DNA from 3 places in the Planococcus maritimus genome. Region 2 is predicted to be linked to each of the others. Evidence: riboswitches for the same ligand, from Rfam matches in the RefSeq annotation. Region 2 holds a riboswitch; each other region holds the start of a gene.
What was found. A riboswitch is a leader RNA that binds a small molecule or an ion and turns the genes downstream of it on or off. The one in region 2 is predicted to bind lysine.
Positions count from the first base shown of each region.

Region 1: linked by a shared signal. The riboswitch ahead of BBI11_RS06795 (aspartate kinase) and the one ahead of BBI11_RS05805 (Na+/H+ antiporter NhaC family protein) in region 2 are both predicted to bind lysine.
Region 3: linked by a shared signal. The riboswitch ahead of dapA (4-hydroxy-tetrahydrodipicolinate synthase) and the one ahead of BBI11_RS05805 (Na+/H+ antiporter NhaC family protein) in region 2 are both predicted to bind lysine.

Region 1 covers NZ_CP016538.2:1,347,398-1,352,317, reverse strand. Annotated here, with positions in the region: gene sdhA (succinate dehydrogenase flavoprotein subunit) at 1-906, opposite strand, end outside; gene BBI11_RS06800 (succinate dehydrogenase cytochrome b558 subunit) at 952-1,563, opposite strand; gene BBI11_RS06795 (aspartate kinase) at 1,946-3,172, opposite strand; lysine riboswitch at 3,276-3,450, opposite strand; gene uvrC (excinuclease ABC subunit UvrC) at 3,492-4,920, opposite strand, start outside.
Region 2 covers NZ_CP016538.2:1,160,024-1,164,943, reverse strand. Annotated here, with positions in the region: gene BBI11_RS05810 (sodium-dependent transporter) at 1-877, opposite strand, end outside; gene BBI11_RS05805 (Na+/H+ antiporter NhaC family protein) at 1,078-2,652, opposite strand; lysine riboswitch at 2,763-2,944, opposite strand; gene BBI11_RS05800 (bifunctional metallophosphatase/5'-nucleotidase) at 3,016-4,359, opposite strand; gene BBI11_RS05795 (sulfite exporter TauE/SafE family protein) at 4,372-4,920, opposite strand, start outside.
Region 3 covers NZ_CP016538.2:2,920,994-2,925,913, forward strand. Annotated here, with positions in the region: gene BBI11_RS14445 (TraB/GumN family protein) at 1-994, opposite strand, end outside; gene ypfJ (KPN_02809 family neutral zinc metallopeptidase) at 1,122-1,967, opposite strand; gene BBI11_RS14455 (class I SAM-dependent methyltransferase) at 2,027-2,623, opposite strand; lysine riboswitch at 2,776-2,954, shown strand; gene dapA (4-hydroxy-tetrahydrodipicolinate synthase) at 3,081-3,971, shown strand; gene BBI11_RS14465 (STAS domain-containing protein) at 4,016-4,852, opposite strand.

The sequences.
Region 1 (4,920 bases), 190 kb from region 2:
GCCGAGCTTTTGGTTAACGCACACGTCGAAGATTTCGCGTGTCGCGATGTCACGAGGAACCAAGTTTCCGTAAGCCGGATACTTTTCTTCTAGGAAGTACCAAGGCTTGCCATCTTTATACGTCCAAATCCGTCCGCCTTCACCGCGTGCAGATTCTGACATTAAGCGGAGCTTGTCGTCGCCAGGAATCGCTGTAGGGTGGATTTGAATGAATTCGCCGTTTGCATAATAAGCGCCTTGTTGATAAACGATTGATGCAGCAGAACCTGTGTTGATGACTGAGTTTGTGGATTTTCCGAAGATAATCCCAGGTCCGCCAGTCGCCATAATAACAGCGTCTGAACGGAACGATTTGATCTCCATTGACGTCAAGTTCTGTGCCGTGATTCCTTTTGATGCGCCTTCATCATCGATAACGAGGCCAAGGAATTCCCAACCTTCATACTTCGTGATGAGTCCTGCTACTTCATAGCGGCGGACTTGCTCATCAAGTGCATAAAGCAATTGTTGGCCAGTCGTTGCGCCGGCAAATGCTGTTCTGTGGTGCATCGTCCCGCCGAAACGACGGAAATCGAGCAAGCCTTCTGGTGTACGGTTGAACATGACGCCCATGCGGTCAAGCAGGCGGATGATGCCAGGTGCTGCATCGGCCATCGCTTTAACCGGTCTTTGGTTCGCTAGGAAGTCACCGCCGTAAACGGTGTCGTCCAAGTGAATTGCTGGGGAATCCCCTTCACCTTTTGTATTCACCGCTCCGTTAATGCCGCCCTGTGCGCACACAGAGTGAGACCGTTTAACGGGAACGATGGAAAATAGATCGGCAGGTGCTCCTGCTTCGGCAACTTTGATCGCTGCCATTAAGCCAGCTAGTCCCCCACCGACGATAGAAATTTTGCCTTTCGCCATTGTAGTGTTCACTCCTCTTTTAATTCACCAATGTTTAGGACATTCTTAAATGAATGCAAACAATGCTCTGATACCAATGATCGATAATACAATAAAGACTAGAAGTGTGAAATAAGTTGAGTAGCGCTGTGCTTTCGCTGAAACCGTGATTCCCCACGTTACAAAGAAAGACCACAATCCGTTCGCAAAGTGGAACGTTGCAGACAAGACACCGACAACATAAAACGCAAACATCAACGGATTCGACAAGATGTTTTCCATCATGTTGAAATCTGCTTCACCTGCGCCAATCGCCACTTGGAACCTTGTCTCAAAAATGTGCCATGCGATAAAGACCACTAGGAAAACCCCGGTGTAGCGCTGTGCAACAAACAACATGTTGCGCATGTAGCTGTAATGTCCCGGGTTGTTTTTCGCCGTGAACGCTATGTATAATCCGTAGAAAGCATGATACATTAGCGGCAAGTAGATGACGAAAATCTCCAGGAAAATGACGAATGGAAGATTTGCCATGAAGTGGGCAGCTTGGTTAAACGCTTCCACGCCTTGCGTAGCGAAATGGTTGACGATCAAATGCTGCGTCAAGAACAATCCGATTGGAATGACCCCGAGTAAAGAGTGCAGCCTGCGCATTAAAAATTCACGATTGTTATCCAAAAATTTTACCCCCCTCAAAAACATTTGTTGGCAACGTAAACATTTCCCTATATCAGGAAAATATCTTCACGTCACTGTAAGCATCATGTACAAGAATATGACATATTTATTGTACTCCCCCCCTCTAGGAGCGTCAAGGCAAGGGAGCGTTTTTAAGCGCTTCCTATCTAGGGTTTAAGGGGTCTTTTGCAAATAGTAAATAGGAAAGAATTCATGAAAAGCTATATTTTTATTTCGAAACAGCCGAGATACAGGCATCCGTTTCGAGTATTTATAAGCTCGTATAGGACCACTGCGACATGATTTCAAATTTGAACAAAATGTGAATCTTTACACAATCAATCAGTAACAGAAAAAAGCCCAGCTCGGCTGGGCTTTTCGCTTATGTGACAGAGGCTGGCGTTAGTTCATATGCGTCGTGAAGCGCATTCGCTGAGCTCTCCATTTTGCTTGCCGGCACGACAACAGAGACTTTGATTTCTGAAGTGCTGACCATTTTCACTGGCACATCCTGCGTGCGAAGAATGTCGAACATTTTCGCCGCGACACCTGGATTCGATACCATTCCAGAGCCGACGATGGATACTTTCGCCAAGCCGGTTTCGATATCGATGGCGTTATAGCCGATATGCTCTTGCGCTTCCGACAACACGCGCTGCGCTTCTGCCAGGCTGTCTTCTTTGATGGAGAACGAAACAGATGGCGGGAACTCTTCGCTAATGCTCTGTACAATAATATCGACATCGATCAAATGATCCGCTAAGATCGTGAAAATATTGGCGAGCGACCCGTTAAACGGCTTCGTGTAACTAACAGTAATGCGGGCGATGTCTTTTTCAAATGCTACACCGCGCACGATTAGATTTTTTTCCACAGTGATCACCTCTTGAATGATAGTCCCCGGTTCATCCGAGTAGCTGGCCCGTACAGAAAGGGGCACTTGATTGTTCTTAGCAAATTCCACGGCGCGCGGATGAAGTACACCCGCACCCAAATTCGCCAGTTCAAGCATTTCGTCATATGAAATCTGTTCGAGCTTGCGGGCGCCTGTGACATAACGGGGATCGGATGTATAAACTCCGTCAACGTCCGTATAAATCTCACATTTTTCCGCGCCTAGTGCGCCGGCAAGCGCCACAGCAGTTGTATCGGAGCCACCGCGGCCGAGTGTTGTGATATTGCCGCTCTTATCGACGCCTTGGAACCCTGCGACCACGCAGAACAAGCCCAGGTCAAGCGCTTCTTCCAAACGCTCAGTGTGGATGGTTTCGATGCGCGCATTGCGCGGAACCGATTCCGTCTCGATTCCCGCCTGCCACCCGGTAAAGCTTAATGCATCATGGCCAAGCTGCTTAAAGGCCATCGCTAATAGCGAAATGGTTACTTGTTCGCCAGTTGCCAATAACATGTCCATTTCACGCTTTGGCGGCTCAGCAGAAATCTCTCCCGCCAGGCCTAGCAGCGTGTCAGTCGTCTTGCCCATCGCGGAAACGACGATGACGACGCGTTTGCCTTGTTGTTTTTCACGGATGGCGCGTTTTGCGACGCCTACGATTTTGTCAGGTGACGCCACAGACGTCCCTCCAAATTTCATTACGATTGTTGTCATTCTCTCCACTCCCACTTAAGATAAGTGGCCCTCAACAAAAAAGAGGCAACTCGCCGAATGCCCGGCAAGCTACCTCTCTTCTCATGTACGATTTCAAACGTCCATGTGAGATAGCCCTCCAGAGTTAAACTCTGACAGCCCTGCATTTCTTAAATGCAGAACCAGCATACGCGCAAGCAGTGCGACGTAAACTTCGGCGGGCGTCCCTTTCGGCATCCTTCGCAGATTCTGCAAATCTCGGAATGCTTACTCTTGACGTCCGCTCCTCTATCATCACTTTTCAAAAGTGATTCAATTGTGTTCTTACAATACCATGAAGTTATTCTTGTTGCAACGGCTGTTCCTTAAAATGCTGTTCGATTTCTGCGGCCAGCTTCTCGGGAATACCTGCCTGTTGGATTTCCGCAGCATTCGCTTCTTTGATTTTTCGCACCGACCCAAAATGCTTCAACAATTGTTGCTTGCGCTTCGGCCCGACACCTTGCAGACCGTCGAGTGCGGATTGAATCGAATTCTTGCCGCGCAATTGGCGGTGGAACGTGATGACGAATCGGTGGACTTCATCTTGTATGCGCTGCAATAAATAAAATGCTTCGCTTGTGCGTTTAAGTTCCACCATCTCGATTGGGTTGCCGTACAGCAACTGGGAAGTTTGGTGCTTGGCATCTTTAGCGAGACCTGCGATTGGGATGTCGAGGCCGAGTTCGTCTTCAACGATTTCGCGTGCCGATTCAATCTGGCCTTTGCCACCGTCGATAATGATCAAGTCAGGCAAGGGCAGGCCATCTTTCAGCACGCGGCTATAACGCCTGCGAACCACTTCACGCATGGCTGCATAATCATCGGGCTTTTGGGCAGAGCGCGTTTTATATTTGCGGTAATCTTTCTTCGATGGTTTGCCGTCAATGAAGACAACCATCGCAGATACGGCATCCGCTCCTTGAATATGAGAGTTATCGAATGCTTCGATACGCAAAGGCGTGTGGATATTCATTGCTTCGCCCAGTTCGTTGCAAGCACCGACCGTCCGCTCTTCCTGGCGCTCGAGCAGCTGGAATTTTTCCTTGATGGCAATTTCCGCATTTTTTTGCGCGAGTTGCACCAAATCTTTTTTCTTGCCACGTTGCGGGACAAGTACTTTCGCCCCGAGCCATTCTTTCAGGAATTCTTCATCTTCAGCTTCTTGCAGCAAGATTTCGTTTGGCTTGATATGGTCCGGTTTTTCATAAAACTGTCCAAGGAAAGTCAAAAATTCCTCATCCGGGTCTCGGTATAAAGGAAACATCGAAACTTCGCGTTCGATCAGCTTTCCTTGTCGCACGAAGAAGACCTGTATGCATATCCACCCTTTATCGACCGCGTAAGCGAAAACGTCACGGTTGGTGAAATCGTTCATCGCCATTTTCTGTTTTTCCATGACCGATTCGATGTGGCTGATTTGGTCGCGGTATTCTTTTGCCCGTTCGAACTCCAGATTCTCCGCCGCCTCACTCATCTTCTCCGTCAGGTCTTGCTTGACTTCACGAAAGCCGCCGTTGAGAAAACGGCTGATGCCATCGATCATTTCCTTATACGTGTCTTTCTCCACCGGCTTAACACAAGGTGCTAGGCATTGGCCGAGATGATAGTACAGACAAACACGGTCCGGCATCGTATGGCATTTGCGGAGCGGATACAACCGGTCCAGCAGCTTTTTCGTTTCGCTAGCAGCGTAGGCATTCGGATAAGGGCCAAAATATTTACCTTTG
Region 2 (4,920 bases):
CTACATCCGCCACTTCTACGCCTGATTGCGCTGCCATGAACCCAAGTACTGCAAATACCCCGATACCGGCAAGTAACTCAAAACTTGAGTTCGCAAATCCAGTAATGAATGCGTTATTCGTGATATCCGATTTTTTCGGAAGGTAACTGGAGTAAGTGATCATGATCGCAAAAGCGACCGATAAACTGAAGAAGATATGCCCATAGGCCGCAACCCAAACGGTCGGGTCCATAATGGCGTCAAAGTTCGGCTTGAAGAATGCTTCTAAGCCCATTGCTGCCCCGTCAAGCGTCACTGCGCGAATAACAATGACAATGAAGATAAGCACCAAAGTTGGAATGAAAATCCGGTTGGCCAATTCGATTCCTTTTTTGACCCCAGCAAGCAAGATGCCAAGCGTGATGGCCCAAACAATTACTAACGGAATGAAAATGCCCCAGACGATTCCCCCGGTTTCGCCTGGCGATACAGTCAGTTGAAGAAAATCACTGAATAGGAAGCCTTCTGTATCTTCGCCCCATGCCTGATTGAATGAGAACAACGTGTAACGCATCGCCCAAGCGATGATGACGGCATAATAGACGGATATAACGAACGATACGAACATCGCCCACCAACCAAGCCATTCTGCTTTCTTGCCGCTCATTCTAAAAAATGAAAGTGGTGCGGATCCGCGATAACGATGGCCGATAGTGAACTCCAATATGAGAATTGGAATCCCGGCAGTTAAAAGAGCAAACAAATACGGTATAAAAAATGCGCCCCCACCATTTTCATAAGCTACATACGGGAATCGCCAAATATTCCCTAACCCTACTGCTGAACCGACTGCCGCCATAATAAAACCGGCTCTCGTTCCCCATGTAGAACGTTCCATTTCTCTTCCCCCTTTTGTTTGTAACTTCCAATTTTTTAACAGAAAAATAGGAAGTTTGTTTATATTCAGATTATTTTGGAATCTAAATTTAGTATAACTAGGGCCTTGTGCAAAGTAAAGATAATTTCTGAAAATTTTTCAAAAAAACTATTATAACAATAATAAAAAGGTGGAGATAGTTTATCTCCACCTTTGAAATCTTAGTTCTGTTCATGTTTTTCCATTAAGGTTGTACGCTTAGACCAGAAAACGAATAGTATTGCCAATACAATAGCTACCGCTCCAAGAGCTAAAGGCAAGGAGCCGGTAAAGCCTATGACGATATACCCTATCGCTGCAATGGCAGCCGAGGTCAATGCATAAGGAAGCTGTGTCACGACATGGTCCATATGGTTACTCCCTGCACCTGTCGATGACAAGATGGTCGTATCCGAAATCGGCGAGCAATGATCTCCGAATACAGCCCCTGCCAAAACTGCCGATAACGAAGCGAGCAATAACTCAGGTTCCGCCTGGATCATGATCGTACCAGCGATCGGCAGCAAGATCCCGAACGAGCCCCAAGAAGTGCCCGTTGAAAAGGCCATGACGCCTGCTAGCACAAACAGTAACACCGGCAGTACACTAGTCGGTACATTGCCGCGTGCCACTGCATCGGCAAGATAAGTCCCAGTTTGCAGCGCGTCGATCAAATAAGTCAGCGACCAGGCAAAGATCAAGATAAACACTGCGCCAGCCATCGATTGAATACCAGCCCAGATGCCTCTACCGATCCACTGCACTTTTGCCACTTCGTTGCGTTTGATTTGAAGGGCGTACAGGATAATTGCAGCAAGCGCACCAATAAGGCCGCCTGTGATCAAGGACAATGGCACATCCGTGTTTTCAAAAATGAGCCAGATGTCGAATACTTCTCCCGCGTTTACATAACCTGTCCAGATCATTGCGGCAACCGTTCCGACGATTAATAGCAAGATCGGCAATAACAGATCACGCACACGCCCGTGTGAATGGCTCGGGAAATCTTCTTTCATCTCACCCGGAATTACTTTGTCCGGATTGAACAGTTGGCCTTCTGTAATTGCCAAACGTTCATGCTTTTTCATTTCCCCAAAATCGACATCACGGATAGCGACGAAAAGAACAATGGCCAATGCCGCGATGACATAAAAGTTCATCGGGGCCATCCAGAGAAAGGCTTCCAAGGCTGAATACTCCAAGAAAGTCTGGCCTGCCAGAATCGTGCCGATAATGCCGATGATCGCTGCGCCCCAGCTTGATACCGGAGACACAACACAAATTGGAGCCGCTGTAGAATCGATGAAATAGGCAAGTTTTGCCCGTGATACTTTATAGCGATCTGTAATCGGCCGTGCAACTTGCCCGACCGCCAACGCGTTGAAATAATCGTCGATGAAGATCAAGATACCAAGAAATACCGTAACCAATTTCGCCCCGCGGCGTGTTTTCACGCGTGCTGAAGCCCAGTCGGCGAAGGCATGGCTACCGCCAGACAAGCTAACGAATGCGGTAATGACGCCTAGCAATAACAAGAACAAAATGATAAAGACATTGTAAGCATTAAAGCCCTCGTTCCAAAAAATGACCGCAAACGAAGTGAATAATTCATTCAGGGCCTCTACTGGCGCAAACGAAGTCAGGATCAGCGCAGCCGCGACAATACCCACACCGAGTGACAGCAATACACGCCGCGTCAACAACACCATCGCAATCGCGATGATTGGCGGCAGTATCGAAAAAATCGTGTTTTCCATAATTAGATTCCTCCTATTCATTTTGATGGTAAGGCCTAGACTAAAAAAAGCCGGCTCATCCAATGGATAAACCGGCTTCCTACAATTCGTCTGTGTGCACAAGCATCAAACAACCCTGTAGCTCTCCATCTGCAGCAACCTGCAAATGACAGTGGCATTCCTCTTCGAAATGTCCCCAATCGCCGACTCCTTGACCTGGAGACGGAAATTTCGGCAAGCTCCCCTTTCAGATGTGGTCAACGCGGTCAACTCGCACATCCTACTGATGGAGGCTGCAGCCTCTACCCATCGATATCTAATTCATAAAAAGCATAGCCCAAAATGCACAGAAAATCAACTAACAGTCCATTTTGAATGTTTGTTCTATTTCACGGTTTTCATGCGGAAATAGTCACCGAACACATCTCGCAAAAACTCCGGCATGAAATAACTCTTCGGTGCACGCTTAAGTGCAGGGAAAAAATAACCGAATGTGAAGAGGTCGAGAGTCGCAAGCCGGTAAATGCGATCCGGGTCTGCCGGTTCGCCGCCCACCATCAATTGATGGTTATGCATGTTCATCCCGCTATGGATCATGCGGCCAAATACCGCTCCTCGAAAGCCCATCCCTTTCAGCTCAAGCTGTGGCCAGTCTTCGTTCAAAGACTGCAAATAAATTTCCTTCAGTTCTGCGCCGCTCAGGTCAATAACGCACGGATTGATTGGATGCGGCAACATACGATGAAAATCGTAGCGCGTCATTTCGCCTTCCGGCATATCTTCCATAAATATGCCGGCGTTGAAGAGCCCGCAATCCGCTGTGGCAAAAGAAACCAAGGCATCGCCGAACAGCTCGGCCATCGCGGAGTGCTTGAACCACTCGGCTTTCATGGGGCGTTCGTTATAGAAGACAGTCTCAGCCATCTGCTGTTTACCAACACCGACCAAGTATTCATTGAACCCTTCATCGGCTTCTGGCAATTGGTCAGTCTCGATCACTTCTGCGGTCATCTTGCGCGTTTCGAGGTCAATTTCGATATGGCCGACATAATAGCCGAATTTGCCGGCAGCCCCGAGCAATGTATTGCCGATTTCTTTTCCTTGATGGAATAGATGATGGGTATGCGCCCCTAAAATGATATCGATCTCCGGACATTCGACAGCCAAAAGCTCATCTTCACGGATGCCAAGATGCGACATGCAGATAATCAAATCGACTGATTGGCGGATTTCTGCCGCCTCACGCTTGATCGCTTCCCTGCCGCTCGTCACTTGCCAGCCGAGACGACGATAAAAGGGCGTAAATTCAGCGGTAGCAGCGACGAGTCCGATCTTCGTGCCATCTGTTGTTTCAATGATTTTGTTTGGGCTGGCCCATGGTGGCTGCTTGCCATCCATATCCATTAAATTAGCGACCACTATGGAAAAATCAGCTTGATCGTACAGCTCATCGAGTTCTGATTTCGATAATGTGATCCCTTCGTTATTGCCAATCGTCACGGCATCGTATCCTGCTTCATTGAGCAGCTCGATATTGCCCTTTCCTGCTGAACCTTCGGTAAACGGATGTGAGCGGTCTACATGGTCCCCGATGTCGAGCACCAAACACATATCACCAGCTTCCTCATGCCACTGCCTGCGTCCCTTCAGCAAGGATTGAATACGCGGCCAATGCGTGAAATGGCTATGCAAATCGTTTGTATGATAAATATGAATGATTTCACTCATGTCAAACACCTCTTATGAACTGAAGATTCCTTCGTAAATCGATCGGAGCCCGAATAATAATAACGCAATCCGCAGCACGACAACTAGTGTCTCAGATTGGATGTTGCGGTTCAGCCTTGCCCCTAACTTTGCTCCGATATAAGCAGAAGGGATAATGGCTAAAGTATAAATCCATGGCACATTCCCAAGCGAGACATGTGTAATAGAGTTGACAATGGCCGATAAGAAAACCATGAGCATCGACGTTCCAACAGCGACATGGGGAGGAAATAAAAACAGCAGGATCATGGCCGGCACAAGAATCGATCCGCCGCCAATACCGAACAGGCCGGATGCAAAGCCGATGAAAAAAGTCAATGCGAGCGCAAACCATATTGGATAGCCGTAGATGTATTCCTGATCCGTTTTGCGGTCATAAAAGCTTCTCCTTGTGCCGTTGTCCACAAACCAGCTGACTGCCTTCAAGCGGTCTCTTAATAATAACAAAAGCGACAAACACACTAACAACAAGCCGAAATACAATTGAAAAGACGGCACATCGAGGCTGCGGTTGACGTAGGC
Region 3 (4,920 bases), 1.5 Mb from region 2:
GGCGGCGCACAAACGCTTGTGTCAGCCCGGAAAACCAACCGGCCGCAACGAGCGGATTGAGCGAGGAGATCGGCGCGGCGACAAAGGCGGTGAGAATCGCGAGCGGATGGCCGAATGCGACCGCAGAACCGATGGCAGCCAGCGTGCCGTTCCAAAGAATCCAGCTGATGGCTTGGTCAAAGCCCGCTGCCGGGTTGGCATAGAACGTATAGGCAATAATCGACAAGATCATTATCGGAATCGCCCAGCCGATGATTTTCGGCCAGTTCGATTTTTTCGGCACTTCATTGAGTGCTTTCAAATCTTGATCACGGTAAATTTCTTGCGTAATGCCCGGAATATGCGCCGCCCCAAGTACCGCCACTATCTTTTGGCCGGGAGCCTCTTTGATTTTTTGCGCCAAATACTGGTCGCGTTCATCGATGAGCGGCTTTTTGATTCGCGGAAAGGCTTTGGTGAAATCGTCCATGACGGCATTCAAGGTATCTTGCTGTTTCATCTTTTCGAGTTCTTCTTCAGAGATCGATTCCTTGCTGAAAATGCTGAAAAACACTGAAGAAATCAGCTGGACCTTGCCCATCAACCCAATACCGCCCCAGATGCGGGAAAACGTCACTTGGATATTGCGGTCAGCGAGCACGAGTTCCGCCCCGGTTTCTTCTGCTGAACGGATACCTTGGATCATTTCAGACCCAGGCTTGATGCCGAACTGGTCAGCCAGGCGATTCTGAAACGAGGAAATCGCCAAGTTCATCAACAGCAAACTGGCTTTCTTGTCTTTGATGATCTTGAAAATATCGGTCTCTTTCCATTTCTTATCCTGCGTTACCGATTCATAGCGCTGCGCATCGAGTTCAATGCACACTGAATCCGGACGTTCGCGCTCGACCACTTCTTTTACTTGCTCAGCACTCCGCTTGGATACGTGCGCAGTGCCGATCAAAATCACTTGCTTGCCGTCCACTTCAAGACGGGTAATATTGTCTTCTGTCATTAGCTCTTCTGTCATGAGTGTACTTCCTTCATAGAATAGGATTTCTTCTTCATTTTTTCATGATGAAAAAGACTGTCTATTCTTTATAATGAATCACTAAGCGCAAAATATCAATCTTTTCGAAAGCTTATAATTCCGGGGCGTCAAAGGTATTGCCGCTATTGAGATCACCTGCTTGAAAGCCTTTATAGAACCATTCTTTGCGCTGCTCCGAAGTACCGTGCGTAAAGCTTTCCGGAACGGCATAGCCGCGCGTCCGCTTCTGGATCGTATCATCGCCAACTGCACTCGCTGCAGTCAAGGCTTCTTCTAGATCGCCTTCTTCCAAATAGCCCATGCCTTGAGCATGATGTGCCCAGACGCCCGATAAATAATCCGCCTGCAACTCCAGACGCACTTGCAATTGGTTGTATTCCGTCTCGCTTAGCTGATTACGCGCCTGCTGCACGTCTCCAAGCACACCGAGCAGATTCTGCACATGGTGGCCGACTTCATGTGCTACGACATACGCCATCGCAAAATCACCGGGCGCATTGAACTGGCGCTCTAATTCGTCATAAAAACTTAAGTCGATATACAATTTGGAATCCGCCGGGCAATAAAACGGCCCTGTCGCAGCACCTGCCATGCCACAAGCTGACTGGACACTCCCAGAAAACAGCACCAAAGTCGGCTCGACATACTCCATGCCTTCTTCAGCAAATACTTCTGCCCAAACCTCTTCTGTATCCGCGAGAACGACCGATACGAAATCGGCAAGTTCTTCTTCCCGCTCACTCGCCACATATGGTTCGGAGTTAGAATCCCCTCCGCCCTCGCCGCCAAGGATCGCCCCCGGGTCACCCCCGAGAAATGTGATCAACAAGACAATCAGCAAGCCGCCAATTCCGCCGCCGGCAAGAACCGGTCCGCCGACACCGCGCCCTCTCCTGTCCTCTACATTTTTACTGCCCGCTCGCCCTTTCCATTTCATAACCGAAACCCTCTTTCCGCTTTCATTTTAATAAAGCTATACCCGTTTCAGCGGAAGATTCAATCCCACTTCGGCAACCGGTAAATCAGAAACCGCTCGCGCGGATCTTCCGTCTCTACTGGCAGCTCGATGTCGCCGGTCCATTCAAAAGCGGTACGTCGTTCGAGAAAGTCGGTATACTCGACCGATGGATAAAATAACATCACGACGATTTCCCGTGGATGCTCCGCCACAGACGCCAAAATCCTGTCTATCACCGTCATAAAAACCGGATCGGAAAATGGATTGAAAAAATAAAACCAGCGATCTTCCGGCTGTACCTCATAGTTTTGCGCATAGCCATTGATGAACTCGATGTCCGGGTTTCCTTTATAATTTTTCAAGTTCCGAAGCGAAGCCTCGTGCAGCGATGGGTCGACTTCCACTCCTGCCGACGGCGTCCCAAACAGATGGTGCGCCAAAAAATTCAAGCGTCCTTTGCCACTCCCGAAGTCAACCAGCCTGCCGCTGCCTTTCAGCGGATGCGCACGGAATAATCGAGCTAGCCAGGCATAAGGCGTCACTTCGAAACGGTGCTCATGCATCGACGCGTTAAAGCCCATTTGTTCGCCGCCCGTTTGGATATTCAATTGACGGTCCATTTGCTGATCATTCATTTGAATGCCTCCCTTTTATACATCAACTCATATTCAAGGTTTATACCTAAATTTCCCACATATTACAAAATAAAAAACGCATTTCTACTTGCCATTCCCATTTCTTTCTGTTATATTACAGCTAATTCAATAATTTCTTGCTTCCTTAGCGGAGCGAGGATAGAGGCGCAAAAACCATCAGTACGCAACCCGAGGAGTATGGGCTCTTAGGACGGTTGCCGAAAGGGGGATTTGCCGAAGCGGCAGGATGCTCATATTCCTGTGCGCTGGTTCTGCACTGAAGAAGTGCCGGACTGTCATATAGGAAACTATATGGAGGGCTATCTGACGAACAGGAACGATGGGTAAACATTGTTTCTAACGGCAGCAACGGGCCCCCGTTGCTGCCTTTTTGTTTACTGCGGACCGGCCCCCACCTCTAACTTTTGAAAAAAACTTAGAAAAGGGTGTGTTCTCTATGAATTTCGGTCAAGTGATCACTGCGATGGCGACGCCATTCGATGCAAACGGTGAAATCGATTTTCAGGCAACAACAAATCTTGTGGAATATTTGATCAATAACGGCTCTGACGGCATCGTCGTCGCCGGAACAACCGGCGAATCGCCGACTTTGTCGATAGACGAAAAAGTGGCATTGTTTGTCCATGTTGTTACCGTAGCCGATGGGCGCGCGAAAATCATCGCGGGCACTGGCTCGAACAACACGCGTGCATCGGTCGCTTTGACCGAGCAAGCAGAGCAAGCGGGCGTCGACGGTGTCATGCTCGTCACTCCTTACTATAACAAACCGTCGCAAGAAGGCATGTATCGCCATTTTGAAGCGATCGCAAGTGCGACGACGCTTCCGGTCATGCTTTACAACATCCCAGGCCGCAGTGTTGTCAATCTATCGGTCGATACCATCGTCCGCCTGTCGCTCATCGACAATATCACCAGCGTTAAAGAAGCAAGCGGTGATTTGGATGCTGCTTCTGAAATCATCGAACGCACTGGCACTGGCTTCGCTGTCTATAGCGGCGATGATAGCTTGACCTTGCCGATGCTTTCTATTGGCGGAACCGGTATCGTGTCGGTCGCTTCGCATATCATTGGCAATGACATGCAAGACATGATCAAAATGTTCCGCACCGGCGATACGGTTGGAGCCGCTGCGCTTCACCGCCAATTGCTGCCGACAATGAAAGCTTTGTTCGCAGCACCAAGCCCAAGCCCTGTCAAAGCGGCACTCAACTTGATGGGAGTGCCAGTCGGCGGCGTACGCTTGCCGATGCTCGCTTTAACCGCAGAAGAAACCGCGACGCTGCAACAATTCCTGCCGTCCGCGAAACAAGACGCCGTCACCAATTAAAAAAAGCTTCGCCGCTCCTTTTTCGGGAGCAGCGAAGCTTTTTTTTAGTTATACATCTTTTCCAAGGCTCGTTTCAAGCTGCCCCCGATATTTAAGGTGCGCACATCAACGCCAAGTGCCGTCATGGATTGCGCCGTTTCCGGCCGGATTCCTGTCAGCACTGCTTCGACACCGATCAGCCCAAGCGACTGGATGATTTTGATAATTTGCTCTGCCACCATCGTATCTACACGGACAACTCCGGATAAATCGACAATCAAGGTGCTAATTTTCAATTCACTGGCAGACAATAAGGTTCGTTCTAAAATATAACGCGCCCGGTCGATTTCGATGCTGCCGACTAATGGCAAAATCGCAACTGAATCACTAATCGGAACGACGGGTGCGGACAATTCCAGAAACTCCTTACGCGCGGTTGCCAGATTTCGTTGATAAGAAGTGGTGTAAGCGTGAGTATAAGCATACGTCGCGTGATCCAAAAGTGCATGCAATAGTTCTGCTGCATCGTACGTTATTTCCGGGGAAATAGTTAAGCGGCGGCCTTCGCTTTTAATCAAAGTCGCGATGTGCTTTCGGTACAAGGCGGTTTCCGCAAGCGCCACGTCCAATGTCATGCCATGCGCTAAAAAGAAATTGCCGGTCGCAGTTCCCCATTTTTCCATATCCGCCATAATCTTCTCTTCATAGCAGCTATTCTGTATCGACGTCCCCAACAAATCGATGAAGCGGACGCGCTCTTCCAATACCATCGCTGAAAACTCCTGATTGCTCTCTAAAGTTTGTAATGATGAGTCCGCATGCCGCTCTTCCTGAATCAATCCTGCAATCATATATTTTTCCTCTACCACTCGTTTACCGAATAACACCATTTCCTTTTCCATGGCTACCTCCGTTAGTTGCTGACAGCTTTATTTCTTTCGATAGATTCATTATACCCAATGTCTTATAC